Regions from separate parts of the Streptomyces sp. NPDC056373 genome, predicted to be linked through region 3. Evidence: riboswitches for the same ligand, from Rfam matches in the RefSeq annotation. Region 3 holds a riboswitch; each other region holds the start of a gene.

What was found. A riboswitch is a leader RNA that binds a small molecule or an ion and turns the genes downstream of it on or off. The one in region 3 is predicted to bind cobalamin.
Region 1: linked by a shared signal. The riboswitch ahead of ACFCXS_RS21015 (energy-coupling factor ABC transporter permease) and the one ahead of ACFCXS_RS11780 (cobalamin biosynthesis protein) in region 3 are both predicted to bind cobalamin.
Region 2: linked by a shared signal. The riboswitch ahead of metE (5-methyltetrahydropteroyltriglutamate--homocysteine S-methyltransferase) and the one ahead of ACFCXS_RS11780 (cobalamin biosynthesis protein) in region 3 are both predicted to bind cobalamin.
Region 4: linked by a shared signal. The riboswitch ahead of ACFCXS_RS20115 (ABC transporter substrate-binding protein) and the one ahead of ACFCXS_RS11780 (cobalamin biosynthesis protein) in region 3 are both predicted to bind cobalamin.

Annotation. Positions count from the first base shown of each region.
Region 1 covers NZ_JBHJPX010000009.1:268,278-273,277, forward strand. The annotation lists gene ACFCXS_RS20995 (maleylpyruvate isomerase N-terminal domain-containing protein) at 1-104, opposite strand, end outside; gene ACFCXS_RS21000 (energy-coupling factor ABC transporter ATP-binding protein) at 241-1,095, opposite strand; gene cbiQ (cobalt ECF transporter T component CbiQ) at 1,092-1,841, opposite strand; gene ACFCXS_RS21010 (energy-coupling factor ABC transporter substrate-binding protein) at 1,848-2,216, opposite strand; gene ACFCXS_RS21015 (energy-coupling factor ABC transporter permease) at 2,213-2,917, opposite strand; cobalamin riboswitch at 2,947-3,132, opposite strand; gene ACFCXS_RS21020 (serine/threonine-protein kinase) at 3,261-4,715, opposite strand; gene ACFCXS_RS21025 (MDR family MFS transporter) at 4,949-5,000, opposite strand, start outside.
Region 2 covers NZ_JBHJPX010000019.1:41,656-46,655, forward strand. The annotation lists gene ACFCXS_RS33140 (NUDIX domain-containing protein) at 1-20, shown strand, start outside; gene ACFCXS_RS33145 (GNAT family N-acetyltransferase) at 49-582, opposite strand; gene metE (5-methyltetrahydropteroyltriglutamate--homocysteine S-methyltransferase) at 770-3,088, opposite strand; cobalamin riboswitch at 3,241-3,475, opposite strand; partial or broken gene ACFCXS_RS33155 (hypothetical protein) at 3,665-3,877, shown strand; gene ACFCXS_RS33160 (enolase C-terminal domain-like protein) at 4,452-5,000, shown strand, end outside.
Region 3 covers NZ_JBHJPX010000005.1:63,833-68,832, reverse strand. The annotation lists gene ACFCXS_RS11785 (cobyric acid synthase) at 1-724, opposite strand, end outside; gene ACFCXS_RS11780 (cobalamin biosynthesis protein) at 726-1,697, opposite strand; cobalamin riboswitch at 1,797-1,955, opposite strand; gene ACFCXS_RS11775 (hypothetical protein) at 2,075-2,296, opposite strand; gene ACFCXS_RS11770 (anion permease) at 2,329-3,609, opposite strand; gene ACFCXS_RS11765 (class II aldolase/adducin family protein) at 3,895-4,647, shown strand; gene ACFCXS_RS11760 (alpha/beta hydrolase family protein) at 4,785-5,000, shown strand, end outside.
Region 4 covers NZ_JBHJPX010000009.1:74,621-79,620, forward strand. The annotation lists gene ACFCXS_RS20100 (4-hydroxybenzoate 3-monooxygenase) at 1-51, opposite strand, end outside; gene ACFCXS_RS20105 (APC family permease) at 74-1,678, opposite strand; gene ACFCXS_RS20110 (CoA-binding protein) at 1,832-2,260, opposite strand; cobalamin riboswitch at 2,342-2,532, shown strand; gene ACFCXS_RS20115 (ABC transporter substrate-binding protein) at 2,601-3,617, shown strand; gene ACFCXS_RS20120 (FecCD family ABC transporter permease) at 3,614-4,666, shown strand; gene ACFCXS_RS20125 (ABC transporter ATP-binding protein) at 4,663-5,000, shown strand, end outside.

The DNA of each region.
Region 1 (5,000 bases), on a different contig from region 3:
CGCACCAGCCAGCCCGTACAGCCGGAGGGCCGCCCGAAGTCCTCGTCGGAGAGATCGGCCACCGCCGCGCGCAACGCCGCCCAGGTGCGGGAGAAGAGATCCACCCCGGCAACGTAGTGCCGTGCGGCGACGCCGGACAAGCTCGTTTCGGCCGGTCGCCTCCGCCGGCAGGGCGCGGACGCGAGCGAGTGTCCGCGCCCCGGTGCCTGCTACCCCTGGCGCCCCGGGACGGCGGGACTCTCACGCGCCGGACGCCCCCAGCCGTCCTCCCACGAGCACGGCGAGCTCGTCCGGTGTGCGCGGGCCCGGCGCCGTTTGCGTCAGCAGCCCCTGGGAGCGCAGAAGTTCCGTCACCGCGGCACCCCACGGCAGACGCAGCCCCGCCTCCCGGAGGAGATCCGTGCGGGCCAGCGCCGTGGCCGCGGGCCCGGTGCGGACACCGGACGGCGTGAGGAGCGCGGCGTCGTCTGCCCAGCGCAGGGCGAGATCGACGTCATGGGTGGCCATCACCACCGTGGTGCCGGCTGCCCGGAGCCCGTCGAGAGCGGTGAGGAGCCGCTCCTGGCCGTCGGGGTCGAGCCCGGCCGTCGGCTCGTCCAGGACGAGGACACGCGGCCGCATGGCGACCGCGCCCGCGATGGCCGTGCGTTTGCGCTGGCCGTAGGAGAGCAGATGGGTCGGCCGGTCGGCCAGGGCGGTGATGTCCAGGGCTGCCAGCGCCTCCGCCACCCGCGCCCGGACCTGCGTGTCGTCCAGGCCGAGGTTCAGCGGGCCGAAGGACACGTCCTGCTCGACGGACGCCGCGAACAACTGGTCGTCCGGGTCCTGCACCACCAGCTGCACGGTGGTCCGCAGCCGGGTCAGCCCCTTGCGGTCGTACGCCACCGGCCGGCCCTCTACCGTGAGCCGCCCCTCGTGCGGCTTCAGCCCGCCGGAGAGCAGCCGCATCAGTGTGGTCTTGCCGCTGCCGTTGCGGCCGAGCAGCGCCAGCGCGCGGCCCTCGCGGATCTCGAAGTCGAGGCCGCTGAGCACGACCGGGCCGTCCTCGTAGGCGAAGGACGCGCCCCGCAGGGCGACGAGGGCGGGCTCGCTCATGTCAGCGGCCTTTCCAGTACGAGGGTGAGGGCGGCCAGCGCGGCGAGGAGCGCGCAACTGGCCGCCGTGAAACGGGCGGAGATCCGGGCCTCGGGCACCAGGACGCGCAGGGTGCCGTCGTAGCCGCGCCCGGCGAGTCCGGCCTGGAGGCGGGTCGCCCGGTCGAAGGCCCGGACGAACGCGGTGGCGCCGAGCCCGGCCAGGGACCGCCACTCCGCGGCCCTGCCGGTGTGCCCGAGCCGGGCCGCCTGGGCCTCCCGGACGCGCCGCACGGAGTCCAGCAGCAGGAAGCTCATCCGGTACGTCACGAGCGCGACGTCTACGACCGCCGCGGGAACCCCGGCCCGGACCAGCCGGGGCAGCAGGTCGGACATGGGCGTCGTGAAGGCGAACAGCAGCACCCCGAGGGAGGCCGCCGAGGTCCGCAGCAGCAACTCCCCGGCCCGCACCGGCCCGTCGGCGGCGAGCGAGACGAACCCCCCTGGCCCGCCCACCTGGACGAGCAGCGTGAACGCGCCGGTCACACAGAAGCCCAGCGGCACCCGGTACGCCCGCCACAACCGCCGCCCGGGCACACCGGCCGGACCCAGCAGCACGACCAGGGCCGTCAGGAGGACCAGGGCCGCGCCCGGCCAGGGCGGCAGGGAGATCGCGAGCACGGTGAGGCCGAGCCCGAGCACGGCCTTGTCCACGGGATGGCGGCGGCGCCAGCGACTGCTGTGCGCCGCCGCGTCGATCGGCAGCACCCGGGCTCAGTCCCGTTCCGCGGCGGACTTCCCGGCGGCGCCGGGAAGCGCGCTGCCGGACTCCCGCTCCAGCGCCCGCTGCTCGCCCTGCCTGCGGCCCCGGCGCAGACCGAAGTAGTAGGCGAGGACACCGGCGCCGAGAGCCGCCTGGAGAGCGAACAGGGCCGACTCGATCTCACCGGACGGCGGTTCGTACAGCGGCGAGAACCACGGCTCGTAGTCCGGCTTCAGCTCCGTGATCGCCGTCTCGGCCTCGGCGTCGGCGCCCGTGAACGGCTCCTTCTTGTGGTCACCCAGACCGAGCGCCAACGGCAGCACGGCGAGCGCGGCCACGAGGAGCAGCAGCACGAGGTTGATCTTCGTGTTCCGCTTCATCGGGCCGCCACCTCGGTCTCCGTCCCGGTCGCCTGCTTCTTGGCGAGGAGCACGCCCAGACGGGTCAGTTCGCCCTTGCTGGACTGCACCAGCAGCCGCATCACGAGCACGGTCAGCAGTCCCTCGCTCACCGCGAGCGGAATCTGCGTGACGGCGAAGATGGAACCGAACTTGCCCAGCGCGCCCAGGAATCCGCTGCCCGGGTCGGGGAACGCGAGCGCCAGCTGCACGCTGGTGACGCAGTAGGTGGACAGGTCGGCGACGAACGCGCCGCAGAACACCGCCACCATCAGCGGCGCGCCGCAGCGCCGCAGCAGTGTGTAGACGGCGTATCCGGCCCAGGGACCGACGATCGCCATGGAGAAGACGTTGGCGCCGAGCGTGGTCAGGCCGCCGTGCGCCAGCAGCAGCGCCTGGAACAGCAGGGTGATGGTGCCCAGCACCGCCATGATGGGCGGCCGGAACAGGACGGCTCCCAGGCCCGTGCCGGTGGGGTGCGAGCAACTGCCCGTGACGGACGGGAGCTTGAGGGCGGACAGGACGAACGTGAAGGCGCCGGACGCACCGAGGAGCAGGGTGCTCTCGGGGTGCTCGCGCACTTCACGGGTGAGCGACCGGACTCCGTGGACGACGAACGGCGCCGACGCGACGCCCCAGGCGACCGCGTGCGCCGGAGGAAGGAAACCCTCGGCTATGTGCATGGCTCAGCAGACCCTCTCCAGCACCTCGTGGATGGTTGACGCGCCTTGGCCGGTCTCCTGGCTGACGGGTACCACCGCCCGGTCTCCGCCTTCCCGGGTCGCAAGGACCCAGTGGCTGCCCATGAGGGCCGGAGCCGGACTTCCCGATTCACAGTGGCGAGGGCCGCACCGGCATCACACCGGATTTCCCGTTCACCAAGGCCTGGTGACAATAAGGCCGGGGTAAGGGCGATGACAAGCCACCCAAGGGGCGCGCGAGGGGGCGCCCGTTCGCACACCGGCGCATCCCCCGGCCGGTCCACGCGCTGCGCGCAAGGCCCCGCCGCGCGACGTCCGGACCTTGTCAGTCGTCGCCCGCGTCGTCCCCGCCGTCGTCGCTCTCCCCGTCCTGCCCGGCCTGGCGCGGCTTCTGCGGCTTCGGCTGCTCGGGGCCGCCGTGGACCGCTTCCTGCGTCGGAGTCGCGACGTCCGGCGCGGACGCGGGAGGGGTCGGGGAAGGGGGCGGCGTGGACGGAGTGACATCGGCCACGGTGCCGGTCGCGGGCGTGTCGGCAGGCCCCGGGCCGGCCGCCGGGTCGGCCTGTGAGCCGGCGGAGCCGGAGGAGCCGGACGTGGCGGGGTCGGTGGACGGCGTGGCGGCCGGGCTGCTCGCACTCGGGGACGCGTCGGGTTCCGTCCCCTCCGCGGTCGTGCCGGGTGAGAACCAGCGCATGCCGATGAGCATCGCGGCGACGAACAGTGCCGCGGCGGCGGCCGTCGCGGCCAGCTTCGACCGGTTGCCCCGGCCCCCGCGACCGCGCGAGCGGCCCGAACGCCCCGCCTGGGCCGCCCGGGCAGCGGTGCGATGACCCTTGGTGGCGGGCAGCGCGTACGTGGTCGGGCTGCCGGTCTCGGCGGTCGCGTACGGTCCCGGCCCGGCGGGCATCGCTGCGGACGCGGTGTTCGCCCGCAGTGGCGGGGAGACCTCCGGCAGCGGCTCGGGCAGGCCCCGCCAGGCGCCCTGGGCGAACCACTCGGCGGCCTGCTGTGCGGTGGGGCGGTCCTCGGGCTGCTTGGCCAGCAGACCCAGGAGGTAGTTCTCGAACGCCGGTGGAAGTCCGGCGACACCGAGCTCGCGCGGCGGCACGGGAACCGAGTCGAGGTGCTGGTGGAGCAGGGCGACGGCGGTGTCGGCCTCGAACGGGGGACGTCCGCTGAGGAGCTGGTAGAGCACGCAGCCCAGGGAGTACATGTCGGACGCGGGCCCCGCGGGTTTGCCCAGCGCCCGCTCGGGCGCGAGGTAGAGGCCGGTGCCGATGATCTGGCCGGTGGCGGTGAGCGCGGCGCCGGGGTCGTCGAGGAACCGCGCGATGCCGAAGTCGCCGATCTTCAGCGTGCCGCCCGCGTCCAGCAGCAGGTTGGCGGGCTTGACGTCCCGGTGCACGATGCCCTGCGCGTGCGCGGCGGCGAGCCCCGCGGACGCCTGCGCCGCGAGCACGGCCACCCGCTCGGCGGGCAGCGAGCCGGAGCCGGTCAGCACCCCGGCGAGACTGTCGCCCTCGACCAGCTCCATCACCAGGTACAGCCGGTTGTCGTACTCGCCGAAGTCCAGCACACCGACCACGTTGGGGTGGTTGAGACGTCCGGCGGTCTGAGCCTCCAGACGGAACCGGGAGGCCGCCGTGGCGTCGGTGTCCTGGGGGAGCAGCAGCTTGAGGGCCACCGCCCTGGCGAGCGTCTCGTCGTACGCGCGCCAGACCTCTCCCATTCCACCGCGCCCGATCTCCACATCCAGCCGGTAGCGGCCCGCTAGCAGCACTCGTCCTCGTCTCACGCATAGGGGGAAGGTCGTCGCCGCAGGCCGAACTCCCCGCTCGTGCACGGGGATTGGTCGGGGGTGCCGCAGCCGACCCAGGATACTGGCGCGGCATGACCGCCGATCTCCGCCGCGGGTGTCCTCGGAGCGTCCTGGCGCGCAAATCCCGGAGCGAGGGTGTCGCCCGCCGGGGTGACAGCCCCGGCGCCCGGTTGCCCCGGGAGGCCGGCAGGGTGTCAGGCCGGCGCGCCCCGCCCCTTCTCGCGGTGCGGCAACAGGGCCACCGCC
Region 2 (5,000 bases), on a different contig from region 3:
GTGGCCTGTTGGAGTGCTGAGCAGGCTGGACTCGGACCGCCCGCGTGGTTACTTCGGCGCGAGGAACACCACGATGTCCGTCTCGTCGCCGGGCAGTGGTGCGGGCTCCTCCCAGGCGATGCGGCGGTAGAACGCGAGGGTGTCCGTCGCCTGACTCCAGGCCAGCAACCAGGCCCGCCCGTCCGGCACGGTGGCAGTGAGGGCGGACAGCAGCCGCCGTCCCAGACCGGTCCCGCGGGCGTGGCGCCGTACCCCCAGCTCGTCGACTTCGAAGGCCCCGACCAGCAGCTCGTCCACCCGGACCGCGCCCAGACGGCGCGTCACCTGGGCGTAGGCGCGGTCGGTGCGGAACGGTGCGAGGGTGGTCCAGCCGGTGGCGAACCCGTCGATCTCACCGTGCTCCGACAGGGCGAGTACGGCGCGGAATCCGGGACGGTGCGCGTCGGTCTCCAGCCGCTCTCGGAACGCCACCCGGGTCTTCTCCTTGTTCCGGTGCTGCCAGGGAGGGGCGGTGAAGACCTCTGCGTATGCCTCCGCGAGTTCGTCGGCCACGGTGAGGATGTCCTGGGTGAAGTGCCGCATGGAAGGTGAACCTATCCGCAGACGTGGGGCGACGGGGAACTGGAGATGCCGTGAGCGATCGCGGTAACTGGGGCCGTCGCCGGGGAACCACGTTGATCCGGCCTGTGGCCTCGTACGCGAGGCCGGATCAGCGGGCATTGCCAAGGGGGAGGGAACGGATTCCCTCCCCGGCAGGCGGGCGTCAGCCTCAGGATTCGGAGATTTCCTCGCGGACGGTGCGGGCCGCGGTCACGAGGTTCTCCAGCGAGGCGCGGGTCTCGGGCCAGCCCCGGGTCTTCAGGCCGCAGTCGGGATTCACCCAGAGCCGCTCCGGAGGGATCGCCTCAAGTCCCTTCCGTAGGAGGGCGGCTGCCTCGGCCGCGCTCGGTACGCGGGGGGAGTGGATGTCGTACACGCCGGGCCCGGCCTCACGCGGGTAGCCGTGTGCGGCGAGTTCGCGGGCGACCTGCATGTGGGAGCGGGCGGCCTCCAGGCTGATCACGTCGGCGTCGAGGTCGTCGATGGCCTGGACGATGTCGCCGAACTCGGCGTAGCACATGTGGGTGTGGATCTGGGTGTCCGGCCGTACGTCGGAGGTGGTGAGGCGGAACGCCTCGGTGGCCCAGTCCAGATACGCGGTACGGTTTTCGGCGCGCAGGGGGAGGGTTTCGCGCAGGGCGGGCTCGTCGACCTGGATGACCGAAGTTCCTGCCGTCTCCAGGTCGTTGACCTCGTCGCGCAGGGCGAGGGCGACCTGGCGGGCGGTGTCGGCGAGGGGCTGGTCGTCGCGGACGAAGGACCAGGCGAGCATGGTGACCGGTCCGGTGAGCATGCCCTTGACCGGGCGGGAGGTGAGGGACTGGGCGTACATCGTCCAGCGCACCGTCATCGGTTCGGGGCGGGAGATGTCGCCGGCCAGGATCGGCGGGCGGACGTAGCGGGTGCCGTAGGACTGCACCCAGCCGTGCTGGGTGGCGAGGTAGCCGGTGAGCTGTTCGGCGAAGTACTGGACCATGTCGTTGCGTTCGGGCTCACCGTGCACCAGGACGTCGAGGCCGGTCTTCTCCTGGAAGGCGATCACCTCGCTGATCTCTGCCCTGACGCGCTCCTCGTAGGCCGCTGTGTCGATCCGGCTGGCGCGCAGATCGGCGCGGGCGGTGCGCAGTTCGCCGGTCTGTGGGAACGAGCCGATGGTGGTAGTGGGCAGCAACGGCAGCTTCAGATAGGCCCGTTGGGCGGCGGCTCGCTGACGGTACGGGTAGGAGCGGCGCGTGTCGAACGCGGTGACGGCCGCCGCGCGGGCCCGGACGGCCGGATCGCGGGTGATCGGTGAACCCGCCCGGGAGGCCAGGTCTGCCCGGTTGGCGGCGAGTTCCGCGGCGATCGTGTCGGTGCCCTGGGCGAGTCCCTTGGCGAGGGTGACGATCTCGGCGGTCTTCTGGCGGGCGAAGGCGAGCCAGCGCAGGATCTGAGGCTCGATGTCCCGCTCCGCCGCCGCGTCGAGAGGGACGTGCAGGAGGGAGCAGGAGGCGGCCACGTCCACCCGGTCGGCCAGTCCCAGCAGCGTGCCGAGCGTGGTGAGCGAGGCCGACAGGTCGTTGACCCAGATGTTGCGGCCGTTGACCACACCCGCGATCAGGCGCTTGCCGGGCAGCCCGCCCACCCCGGCGAGGGCGTCGAGGTTGGCGGCGGCCGACTCGGTGAAGTCCAGGGCGAGTCCCTCGACCGGCGCCTTGGCCAGCACGGGCAGGGCGTCGCCGAGCCGGTCGAAGTACGAGGCCACCAGCAGCTTCGGCCGCTCGGTGAGGGCGCCGAGGTCGCGATATGTGCGCGCGGTGGCGTTCAGTTCGGCCGGGGTGCAGTCCTGGACCAGGGCGGGCTCGTCGAGCTGCACCCACTCGGCGCCCGCCGCCCGCAGGTCGGCGAGGACCTCGGCGTACACCGGCAGCAGCCGGTCGAGGAGGGTGAGCGGCGCGAAGTCCGCGGGCACGCCGGGGGCGGGCTTGGCCAGCAGCAGGTAGGTGACGGGACCGACCAGGACGGGCCGGGCGGCCAGACCGAGAGCGAGGGCCTCCTTCAACTCGGCGACCTGCTTGGCCGAATCGGCCGTGAAGACCGTGTCCGGCCCCAACTCCGGCACTAGATAGTGGTAGTTGGTGTCGAACCACTTCGTCATCTCCAGCGGCGCGACGTCCTGGGTACCGCGCGCCATGGCGAAGTAGCCGTCCAGGGCGTCGGCTTCGACGGCGGCCCGGTGCCGCTGGGGGATCGCGCCGACCATGACGGTGGTGTCGAGGACGTGGTCGTAGTACGAGAAGTCACCGGTGGGCACTTCGTGGATGCCGACGTCGGTGAGCTGCTGCCAGTTCGTACGGGGTAGCTCGGCCGCGGTGTCCTGGAGCGCGGCGGCGGTGACGCGGCCCTTCCAGTAGCCCTCGACGGCCTTCTTCAGTTCCCGGCCCGGTCCCTGGCGGGGGTAGCCGTACACGGTGGCCCGTGCTGCCGCGGCTGCGGACTTCGATGTCACGGAGATCTCCTTCGCGAGATGATTCCCTGAGACCCGGCGACGGGACGAGAGCGCGAAGGGGTGACGGACCGGACGGAAACGGCTCGTTGGCCGCCCGCTCGGTATGCACGCCGACCCGCCCACGAGGTCACCGGGACATCCGCGTACGAGTCGTCCGTACGCGGGCAACGGGCAGGTCTTCGGACTCACGGGCACGTCCCGTCGTACGAAACCGCCGTACGAGACACCTACTGGCCGTCGCTTCCCAGGCCCTGTACCTCGGGCCCAGTGCGTATGACGGCGGTCGTTCCCGCTCACCGCTGCGGGGCAGTCCCGGATTCCCACCGGGTTCCCTCTTGCGACGCGCCTGCCTGGCGGACAGGGCGAACCAGCTGCGCGCCACAGCCTATAGCCACCGAGGCGACACGGCTGTACCGCTTCGGCGGCACCGGCTTGACAGACGAACCGCACCACCTCGCGAAGGACGACACCACGATCCAAGTGACCGTCGGCCACCCGTGGCAGCGACGTACCCGATCTGGCCCAAGGACCGACCGGAGCAGGTCGCGGACAACCTCGCGGGGGTACAGCTCCTCCGTGACCACCAACCGCGACGACGCGTCCCGTGGACTGACACGCGCGGAACTGCTCGCGCTGCCTGCAGCAGTGGACCTGGAGACGGCGAACCGTGCGCTGTCCCTCAGCCGCACCACGGGATACCAGCTCGCCAAACATGGGCGTTATCCGTGCACGGTCCTCCGGCTGGGCAACGCCTATCGGGTCGTCACCGCCGATCTGCTCAAGCTGCTGCGCATCGACGTGGCGGAGACCGCGGAAGCCGAAGAGGCCGCCGCCGCGACGACGACGGCCGACGACGTCCCTGCGGCCTGCTGTTGCTGCAGATGCTGTTGCGCTCATCGCTGCGGGCGGCCTGTGTGATCCCGACAAAATGTGTCAGCATGGTGGCGTCGAGGGCCTACTTGTCTTCGCGTACCGCGTCGCTCAGGGGGCGGGGAGCGCAAGGGGAGCGCGGACGCCTGTGGACGGCGTAACACGGCGTACCGGCAGCGGGACCGCGATCGGTGCTCTGATCTGCGAAAACAGGATCTGATGCGATTGCGTGGCACACCTCGTCACGATCCCTATCGGGCTCGTAATGCGTAGGTCTCGGGTTCGAATCCCGAAGGCGGCTCTCTCTGAGGCCAGGTCAGATTCCTTCTGACCTGGCCTTTTGCGTTACGGCCCGGCAGCAAGCCCCCCGGCGACACGAGCCTGCTGAAGCGCGGACGGGGCTTTTGTGCGATATACAGTCATTTGGGTACCCCGCTTGCCGTCAGGCTTGATTCTCTGGAGTCCTCCCGATGACGTCGATGAGTCGCCTGCCATGAGGCCCCACCCGACGCGGGGGCGGATCACGGCGCTGGACGCCTACGACATCCGGTTTCCCACGTCGCGCCGGCTCGAAGGGTCGGACGCCATGAATCCCGATCCGGATTATTCGGCGTCCTATGTGATCATCCGCACCGATGCCGGGGACGGGCTGGAGGGGCACGGGTTCTGCTTCACCATCGGCCGGGGCAATGAGGTCGAGGTGGCGGCGATCGACGCGTTGCGCCCGCATGTGGTGGGGCTGCGGCTGCAAGAGGTCCTCTCCGACCTCGGAGGGTTCAGTCGCTCGCTCGTCGGCGACAGCCAGCTGCGCTGGCTGGGGCCGGAGAAGGGCGTGGTGCACATGGCCATCGGGGCGGTGGTGAACGCCGTGTGGGATCTGTACGCCAAGCGGGAGGGGAAGCCGCTGTGGAAGGTGCTGGCCGGGCTGTCGCCCGAGCAGGTGGTCGAGTTGATCGACTTCCGCTATATCGAGGACGCGCTGACCCCCGATGAGGCGCTGGAGATTCTGCGGCGGGCGCGGGGCGGGACGCAGGAGCGGCAG
Region 3 (5,000 bases):
AGACTCTGAGCCCGTCCTCCTCGTCGATCCCGAGCCCGTGCCGGAACGGCAGCACGCCGTACGTCTTCCGCCCCGTGAGCCCGTGCAGCATGTCCAGGCCCGGCTCCAGAAGGGAGACGTCACCGCGGAACTTGTTGACGAGGAACCCGGCGACACAGGCCTGGTCCTCGGGCGACAGCAGTGCCACCGTCCCGAAGAACGAGGCGAACACACCGCCCCGGTCGATGTCGCCGACGACGAGCACGGGCAGCCCGGCGTTCCGGGCGATCCCCATGTTCACGATGTCCGTCCGCCGCAGATTGATCTCGGCGGGAGAACCGGCCCCCTCACAGATCACCGCGTCATACGTGCCCCGCAACTGCTCCAGGCAGTCCAGCACCGTCCCCAGCAGCCGCTGTTGCCGGCCGCCGTGGTAGCCGCGCGCACTCATCTCCCCGACCGGCTTGCCCAGCAGCACGACCTGACTGCTCTGCTCGCCACCGGGCTTGAGCAGCACCGGGTTCATCAGCGCGGTCGGCTCGACCCGGCAGGCCTGCGCCTGCATGGCCTGAGCCCGCCCGATCTCGGCCCCCTCCGTGGTCACGAAGGAGTTCAGGGACATGTTCTGCGCCTTGAAGGGCGCGACCTTGACGCCCTGCCGCACCAGCCACCGGCAGATCCCGGCGGTCACGACGCTCTTGCCGGCGTCGGAGGTGGTTCCGGCGACGAGAAGCCCACCGCTCATGTCAATTCCCCCTCTTCAGCGACCGCGCACCCTTGAGCGACTGCGCACTCTTGAGCAACCGCGCTCCGGCGCACACCCCGAGCGCGAGCCAGGTGACGCGCTTCGACAGCCGCACGGCCCGTTCGACGTCGTGCGTGCCGACGGCCCGCCCCTGCGTGTTCAGCACGGGCCGATGCTCCACCCGCCCGCCGTACGAGAGCGTCCCGCCCAGCCGCACCCCGAGCGCCCCCGCGAACGAGGCCTCCACGGGCCCGGCGTTGGGACTCGGATGCTTCGCCGCGTCGGCCCGCCATGCCCGCACGGCCCCCCGCGGGTCCGGACCGGCCAGGGTGGCGAGCACGGCGGTCAGCCGCGCTCCCGGCCACCCGGCGAGGTCGTCCAGCCGCGCGGAAGCCCACCCGTACCGGCGGTACCGGGCCGACTTGTGCCCGACCATGGCGTCCAGGGTGTTGACGGCCCGGAACCCGAGCAGCCCCGGCACTCCGCCGACGGCCCCCCACACCAGCGCTCCCACGACGGCGTCGGAGGTGTTCTCGGCGACCGACTCGACCACGGCCCGGGCCATGCCGTCGGCGTCCAGGGCCTGCGGGTCCCGCCCGCACAGATGCGGCAGCCGGGCCCGGGCCGCCTCGACGTCCCCGGCCTCCAGGGCACGCCCGATGGTCCGTGCCTCCCGGGCCAGCGACGTGCCCCCGACGACGGCCCAGGTGGCGGCTGCGGTCAGCGCGACGGAGGCGACGGCGGACGGCCGCACGGCACGCGCGGCGACGGACCCGAGGGCGACGGCCCCGCCGGCACACACGGCGGTGTGCAGCGCGCCCCACCCGCGGTGGTCCCGCCACAACACCCGTTCCACGGCACTCGCGGCCCGCCCGAACGCGGCGACCGGATGCCCCCGGCGAGGATCACCGAGCAGCAGGTCACCGATCAGACCGGCGGCGGCGCCGTACGCGAAGACGCGACCGGCACCCATGGGCTCAGCCGGCCAGGAGGGCGGGCAGGGGTGGGGTGTTGAACCTCGATCGGCAGCCGCGCATGGCGATATGTGTCCTCACTCAGGGTGTCCACGCCCTGGTTCGACGAGACCGGCGGTGAGAGTTCCTGGCTCCCGGGGATTGCTACCCCGGTGACAGTGGCGGGACCGCGCCGGACTCGCACCGGCTTCCTCTCCTGCCGCCGTACTGGCCCCGGCAGTCCACCATGGCCGGGAACCGCCGTCAACTTGCCGTTGACCTGCGGGGGGAGAGTGTGGAGAACCCCACACCGCCCCTGCCTCCACACGACGACCGGGCGGCACAGGAGCGAAGTCCCGTGCCGCCCGGCGGACACGACGTGCGGTCGGTCGGGCCCTCAGGCCACGATCAGATAGATCCCGTACCCCACGGCCGCCGCACACGCCGCGAAGCACGCGTACGCGCCGGTGACCGCGAGTCCCGCGGACCCGCCCTGCGCCACTGCCCGTTCGCGGCGCGACAGGCCGGTGATGCCGAGGGTGAACAGGCCGACGAGGGCCACGGTGACCACGAGGCTGACGCCGAAGACGGAGCCGAGGGCCGCCCAGTCGATCTTCATATCGGAGACTCTTCCTTGTAACCGGTGGCCGGTCAGACCGTGGTGGGCGTGGTCGGCGTGCGCTCGGCGGTGGCCTGCGACGGGAACGAGGGGACCGGGTCCTCCGAGGCCGAGGCCGAGGCCGTGGCCGTGGCCGTGCCGGCCGCCGGGGGCGGCGTGACCGCTGCGATCGCCGTGGTCACCACACCGGCCGGCTCCGCGTCCGCGGTGTCCTCGGTGTCGTTGACGTTGGTGTGGTCGACGACCTCACGCCGCGACAGCTTCCAGATCGCCGCGCTGGAGGCAATGAGGAAGACGGCCACCACCGCGGTGCCCCAGCTGCCGAAGCCGGTGACGTACTCGGCGAGAGCACCCACCAGGGCCGCCGCCGGGAGCGTCAGACCCCAGGCGACGAACATCCGCGTCGCGGTGGACCAGCGGACCACGCCGCCCTTGCGGCCGAGCCCGGCACCCATCACCGAACCGGACACGGAGTGCGTCGTGGAGAGGGAGAAACCGATGTGCGAGGAGGCCAGGATGACGGTTGCCGCGGAGGTCTGGGCGGCGAAGCCCTGCTGCGGCTGGAGTTCGGTCAGTCCCTTGCCCATGGTGCGGATGATGCGCCAGCCGCCCAGGTAGGTGCCGAGCGCGATGGCGAGACCCGCCGAGAGGATGACCCACATGGGCGGGTCCGAGTCGGGCGCGACGGCCCCGCCGGCGACCAGGGCGAGGGTGATGACACCCATCGTCTTCTGCGCGTCGTTGGTGCCGTGGGCCAGCGAGACCAGGCCCGCGGAGGCGATCTGGCCGACCCGGTAGCCCTTCTTGGACGCGTTGCCGTCGGTCTTGCTGCCGAGGGAGTACGTCAGCCGTGTGGCGAGCATCGCCGCGATGCCCGCGACCAGCGGGGCGGCGATCGCCGGGATCAGCACCTTGGTGACCAGCACGTCCCCGTGCACCGCGCCGACGCCCGCCGAGGCGATCGTGGCGCCGATCAGACCGCCCATGAGGGCGTGGGAGGAGCTGGAGGGCAGACCGACCAGCCAGGTCAGCAGGTTCCAGAGGATCGCGCCGACCAGGGCGGCGAAGATGACCTCGGGACGGATGCCGGCCTCGTCGACGAGGCCTTTGGAGATCGTGTTGGCGACTTCGACGGACAGGAAGGCGCCGACCAGGTTGAGGACCGCGGACATGGCCACCGCAACCTTGGGCCGCATGGCGCCCGTGGAAATGGTCGTGGCCATCGCGTTCGCGGTGTCGTGGAAACCGTTCGTGAAATCGAACGCGAGTGCGGTTACCACCACAATCGCGAGGATCAGCGAGAAGCTTTCCATTTACCCAGGCAATCGTTCGAGGTTGTTGGCTCGATGAACGTAGGGAACCTGGGTGAACGGAAGATGAACTGGGAGGGGCGCAGGGGTGACCGCAACGGGCGGTCGGGATTCCGCCCCGGGGCGGCGTCCCGGGGCCCCGGGGACCGGCCGCCGCAGGCGAACCGATTGACCCGATCGAGCGGCCTCTCGAAGAGGTTCCGGTCACCCGGCCGGGTGACGCCTCCGTTGTGTACGAAGCCCCCGCCTTCCGCGGCGCCGCGAAGCGCCGCCTGGCAGGATCGCGGCATGGCTGAGCAGCGGGGCGACGAGCGGCGCACGGCGGACGTGCGGGGGAACGCGGCGGACGTGCAGGGGGGCGCGGCGCGTGCGGGGGAGCCGCGCCGTCGGGCCGCGCGCCCCGAGGAGTCCCGTGCCTGGGACGACCTCGTCACCACGGCCCGCCGGACGGTCGCGGACGGACTCGTCGTCGGCACGTCCGGCAACGTCTCGGTGCGCGTCGGGGACACCGTCCTGGTCACGCCGTCCGGCGTCCCCTACGACCGGCTGACGCCGGAGGACGTGACCGGCGTCGACCTCGACGGCCGGCAGGTCCTCGGCACCCTCGTCCCGACCAGCGAGCTGCCCATGCACCTCGCCGTCTACCGCACGACCGGTGCGCTGGCAGTCGTCCACACCCACGCCGTGCACGCCACGGCCGTCTCGACGCTCGTGACCGAGCTGCCGCTGATCCACTACATGGCCGCCGCGCTCGGCGGCCCCGTCCGCGTCGCCCCCTACGCCACCTACGGCAGCGACGAGTTGGCCGAGAACATGCTCCGGGCCCTCACCGACCGCTCCGGCTGCCTGCTCCGGAACCACGGCACCCTCACCCACGGCACCACCCTCGCCCAGGCCTACGACCGCACCGCCCAGCTGGAGTGGATGTGCCGCCTGTGGCTCACCGCCTCCTCGGTGCCCGGCCTGACCCCGAGCCTGCTGTCCCGGGAGCAGCTGACGGAGGTGGAGGAGCGCCTGCGCGGCTACGGCCAGCGCGGCTGAGCCTTCCGCACGACCGCCGCGGACCCACGACCCGGCCCGGCCCCACCGGCCGCCCGGGCCGCACGCCGGGACGGCGGAGATCACTCCCCGGCTCCGCCCCACTGGTCGCCCCCGCCGTCCGCCGGGACACTGGTGCCGTGCGCACTGTCAGAGCGACGGCCGCTGCCGTCACCGCCGTGATCGGGGCCGGTGCCGCCGCTGTGGCCGCCGGCCGGCTCGCCAGCGACGCCGCACTCAAGGCGCCCCCCGGCAGGCCCCTGCCCACCGAGCCCCGGCTCACCGTGCACGGCACCGCCGCCGGGCAGATCCGCCTCACCCGGGACCTCGCCGCCCTGCGCCCCGGCCGCTACGGC
Region 4 (5,000 bases), on a different contig from region 3:
TGGGAAGCGTTGCGGGGCGCCGGAGTTCAGGGGCGGAGAGGCGTGGGGCATGCGCCCATTATGGAGGCCGGTCTCAGTGGACCGGCACCTCCGTGACGGCCACCTCCTCGATGCTCCGCTCGATCTCCCCGGACAGGGAGGCCGACGCCCGGGCCCAGTAGTAGATCGCCAGCGAGAACACCGCGATGACCAGGATGTCCCACCACAGGGCGAGGTGCCCCTGGCCGCCGAAGCCGCCCTGCCAGGAGATGACGCCCATGCCCAGCAGGTAGACGGGCAGCCACTGGGCGGCCTTCCAGTCGAGCCGGGGAGCGTCGGGCAGGCCCTTGCTCGTGGCGTACCAGGCGTAGCCGCCGAGCAGGACGTAGCCGAGGACGATGGCCACGCCGAGCCGCCACAGGGTGTCCCAGGTGGACCAGTAGATGATGAGGTTGGCCACCACGAACGACAGGGGTGAGACGACCTTCCCACCGGGCAGGCGGTAGGGGCGTTCCCGGTGCGGCAGCCGGTCCGCGAAGACGCCGTAGGCCAGGGGCGCGCCCGCGTACATCAGCACGCTCGCCGAGGTGATGAAGCTGACCAGCTGCTGCCAGCTCGGGAACGGCAGGAAGCAGACCACGCCCGTCACGAAGGACACGATCAGCCCGAACCACGGCACGCCGCGCCCGTCGGTGCGGACGAACAGCTTCGGCGCGTAGCCGTTGCGGGCCAGTCCGTAGGAGACCCGGGACGTGGCCGTCGTGTAGATCAGGCCGGTGCCGCCCGGGGAGACCACCGCGTCCAGGTACAGCACCACGCTCAGCCAGCCGAGGCCCAGCAGGGTCGCGAGCCCCGCCCACGGGCCGCTGATGCCGGGGTAGTCGAGCTTGGTCCACCCGTGTGCGAAGGAGCCCAGTGGCAGGGCGGCGATGAAGACGACCTGGAGCAGGACGTAGATGGCCGCTCCGATGGCGACCGAACCGATCGTCGCGCGCGGCAGGTCCCGCTGCGGGTCGCGGCTCTCGCCCGCCAGCTGGATCGCCTGCTCGAAGCCCAGCAGGGCGAAGATGATGCCGCTGGAACTGACGGCGCTCAGCACACCGTGGGCGCCGAACGGGGCGAAGCCGTGCTCGGTGAAGTTGCCCGGGTGGAAGTTGCCCGCCGCGATGATGAAGATCGCGGCCAGCGGCACGGCCACCTTCCACCAGGTGGCGGCGCTGTTGGTGTGCGCCAGGATCCGCACCCCGAGGAAGTTGACGACGACGAACACGGCCATCAGGACGACCGCGACGACGAAGCCGCTCGTCGTGAGCGTCCCGTCCTTCGCGTGCTGGAAGCCCTGGGCCCAGTGCCAGTGCCCGGCGTAGCCGATCATGGCCTCGACCTCGATCGGTGCCACCGTGGCGGCCTGGAGCCAGGCGAACCAGCCGAAGGACATGCCGGCCAGTCCGCCGAACGCGTAGTGCGGATAACGGGCGGTGCCGCCGGCGACCGGGAACATGCCGCCCAGTTCCGCGTGCACCAGGGCCAGCAGCACGATCGCCACCGCACCGATGAGCCAGGACAGGATCGCCGCGGGGCCGGCCGCCACGACGGCCTTCTCGGCGCCGTACAACCAGCCCGAGCCGATGATGGAGCCGACCGAGGCCCACATGAGCCCGATCAGCCCGACATCCCGGCGCAGGCCGTCTCTTTCCATGAATGCAGGGGCCTCTCATAGAGAACTCGGAGAGTTCGGCGAGCAAGAGGCCTCAGATTAGGAATCGACCGCCCGGCGGCAGAAGACGAGTTGTGCAGCCTTGACCGGGCGCGGGAAGCCTTGACCGGCTGCGGGCATTTCCTGGAAAACGCTTCAGGATTCCTGTACGCGGTGATGAGGCAGCCGTGGGATCTCGATTGCCGGACAGCGGTCCATCACCATCTCCAGGCCCGCCGCCCGGGTCCGGTCGTACGCCGCCCCGTCGATCACGCCGAGCTGGAACCAGACGCCCTTCGCGCCCTTGGCGACCGCCTGGTCCGCGACGGCCCCGGCGAGGTCGCTGTTCACGAACACGTCCACCACGTCCACGTCGAAGGGGATGTCCGCCAGGCTCGCGTACCCCTTCTCCCCGTGCACCGTCTCCGCCTTCGGGTGCACCGGCACGACGCGCTTGCCGAAACGCTGGAGCACGGCGGCGACGCCGTACGCCGCGCGCCGCTGGTTCGACGACAGGCCCACCACGGCCCAGGTGTCGCCGAGCTCGGTGAGAATCCTGCGGACCGTTGCCTCGTCGCCGTACACCGGCGGCCTCCTCGGAAGTCGTGGACGAGCTGCTCTCCGTTCAACGGCGCCGGGTGCGCGGTGATTCCCCGGAGGGCCCCGTGATAGCTTGCCGGGGCCAGTCGAACCCATGTACGTGGGTCAGGGAATCCGGTGCGAATCCGGAACTGACGCGCAGCGGTGAGGGGGACGGGCGGGGCCTCGGCCACTGGACTCCTTCACGGACGTCCGGGAAGGCGCTCCGACCCGGGTGAACCCGAGTCCGAAGACCTGCTGGCGGCCCCCGCGGCCGCGCGCGGCGGGGGAGCACCGTACGACCGGGCTCCGCGACCGAGCCCTCGACGACTGAGGACTGGTTCCCGTGCCCCTCGCCCGCCCCGCCCGTGCCGCCGTCCTGCTCGCCGCCGGTTCCCTGCTCCTGACCGGCTGCGGCGGGAGCACGTCCACCGACGCGAAAGCCGCCGTCACGCTCACCGACTGCGGGCACGAGGTCCGCGTGGCCGCCCCGCCGCGGCACGCCGTGTCCCTCAACCAGGGCACCACCGAGATCCTGCTCTCCCTGGGGCTCGCCGACCGCATGGCGGGCACGGCCACCTGGACCGACCCCGTGATGAAGGGACTGGAGAAGGCGAACGCGACGGTGCCGCGCATCGCCGACGACAACCCGTCCTTCGAACGCGTCCTGGACACCGAGCCCGACTTCGTCGCCGCGTCCTTCGTCTCCACCCTCGGAAAGGGCGGCGTCGCGACCCGCGAGCAGTTCGAGAAGCTCGGGGTCCCCACCTACGTCTCCCCGTCCGACTGCGCGGGCAAGGACAACTCGGGCGGCGGCGACGGCACCCGCGACAAGGCCCTCGGCATCGACACCGTCTACGGCGAAGTCCACGACCTGGCAACCGTGTTCGGTGTGCGCAAACGCGGCGACGCCCTCGTGGCCTCCCTCCACAAGCGCATGAAGACGGCCACGCAGGGCATCGACGCCTCCGGCGTCACCCTCCTCTACTGGTTCGCGAACTCCGATTCGCCCTACATGGCGGGCTGTTGCGGAGCACCCGGCATCATCACCCGGGCCCTCGGCGCGAAGAACGTCTTCGACGACACGCACGAGGAGTGGCCACAGGTCAACTGGGAGACGGTCGCCGACCGCGACCCCGACGTCCTCGTCATCGGCGACCTGACCCGCGAGTCCCAGACCGCCGAGTCCGCCGCGAAGAAGATCGCCTTCCTGGAGTCCAACCCGGTCACCAGGAACATGGACGCGGTCCGGCACAAGCGGTACGTGCTGCTCAGCGGGCAGGCCATGAACCCGACGATCCGGACCGTCGAGGGCGTGGAGCAGGTCGCCGCCGGGCTGCGCCGGTTCGGGCTGGTGAAGTGACCGCCCGCGAGCAGGAGCTGCCGGCCGCCGGGCCCGGGCGCCGGGCCGGGCTCGCGCTGGGTCTGGCGGGGGCCGTCGCGCTCGTGACCTCCCTCGCCGTGGCCATCACCATCGGCCCCGCCGACATCGGCGTCGCGGACGTGTGGTCCGTCGTGGCCGCCCATCTCGGCCTCGGCGACTCGGGGCTCACGACGATCCGGGACGGGATCGTCTGGCAGCTGCGACTGCCTCGCACGCTGCTCGCCGCCGTGTGCGGGGCCGGACTGGCCGTGTGCGGGGCGGTGATGCAGTCGCTGCTGCGCAACCCGCTCGCCGACCCGTTCGTCCTCGGGGTGTCCTCGGGTGCCTCCACCGGAGCGGTCCTCGTCGTCGTGCTCGGCGTGGGCGGCGGCGCCCTTCCGGTGTCCGCGGGCGCGTTCCTCGGCGCCCTGCTGTCCTTCGCGCTGGTACTCCTGCTCAGCCACACCCTCGGCGGCACCACCGACCGTGTCGTCCTCGCGGGCGTCGCCGCCATGCAGCTCTTCTCCGCGCTCACCTCCTTCGTCGTGCTGACCTCCGCCGACGCCGAGACGACCCGTGGCGTGCTGTTCTGGCTCCTCGGCTCGCTCGGCGGCGCCGGCTGGACCGACGTGTGGCTGTGCCTGGCCGTGCTGGCGCTGGCGCTGGTGGTGTGCCTTTCGTACGCCCGGACCCTCGACGCCTTCGCCTTCGGCCAGGACGCGGCCGCCGCGCTCGGGGTGTCCGTCGCCCGCACCCGCCTGGTCCTGCTGTGTGTCACGGCCCTGCTCACCGCCGCGCTGGTCAGCTCGGCCGGGGCGATCGGCTTCGTCGGGCTGGTCCTGCCGCACGCCGCCCGGGCCCTGACCGGTCCCGGGCACGCGAGGCTGCTGCCGGTCACCGCCCTCGCGGGAGCGGTCTTCCTGGTGTGGGTGGACACCCTGGCCCGTACCGTCCTCGATCCGCAGGAGGTTCCGGTGGGGGTCGTGACGTCGCTGATCGGGGTGCCGGCGTTCGTGGCGGTGCTGTACCGGACGCGGAGGGTGCGATGAGCGGCACGGAGACACCGGTGGCGGAGGGGTTGCGGGCCGACCGGGTCAGCCGGCGTGCCGACGGGCGTCTCATCCTGGACGGCGTCGCCCTCGCGCCGGAGACCGGCTCCACGGTCGGCGTGCTGGGCCCCAACGGCTCGGGCAAGTCCACGCTGCTGCGGCTGCTGGCCGGGCTGCTCGCGCCGTCCTCGGGGGTCGTCACCCTCGACGGCACACCGCTGGCCGACGTGCCCCGCCGCACGGTCGCGCGCCGCCTCGCGGTCGTCGAGCAACAGTCGGACACCCAGGTCGAGCTGACGGTCATGGACGTCGTGCGGCTGGGCCGTGTCCCCCA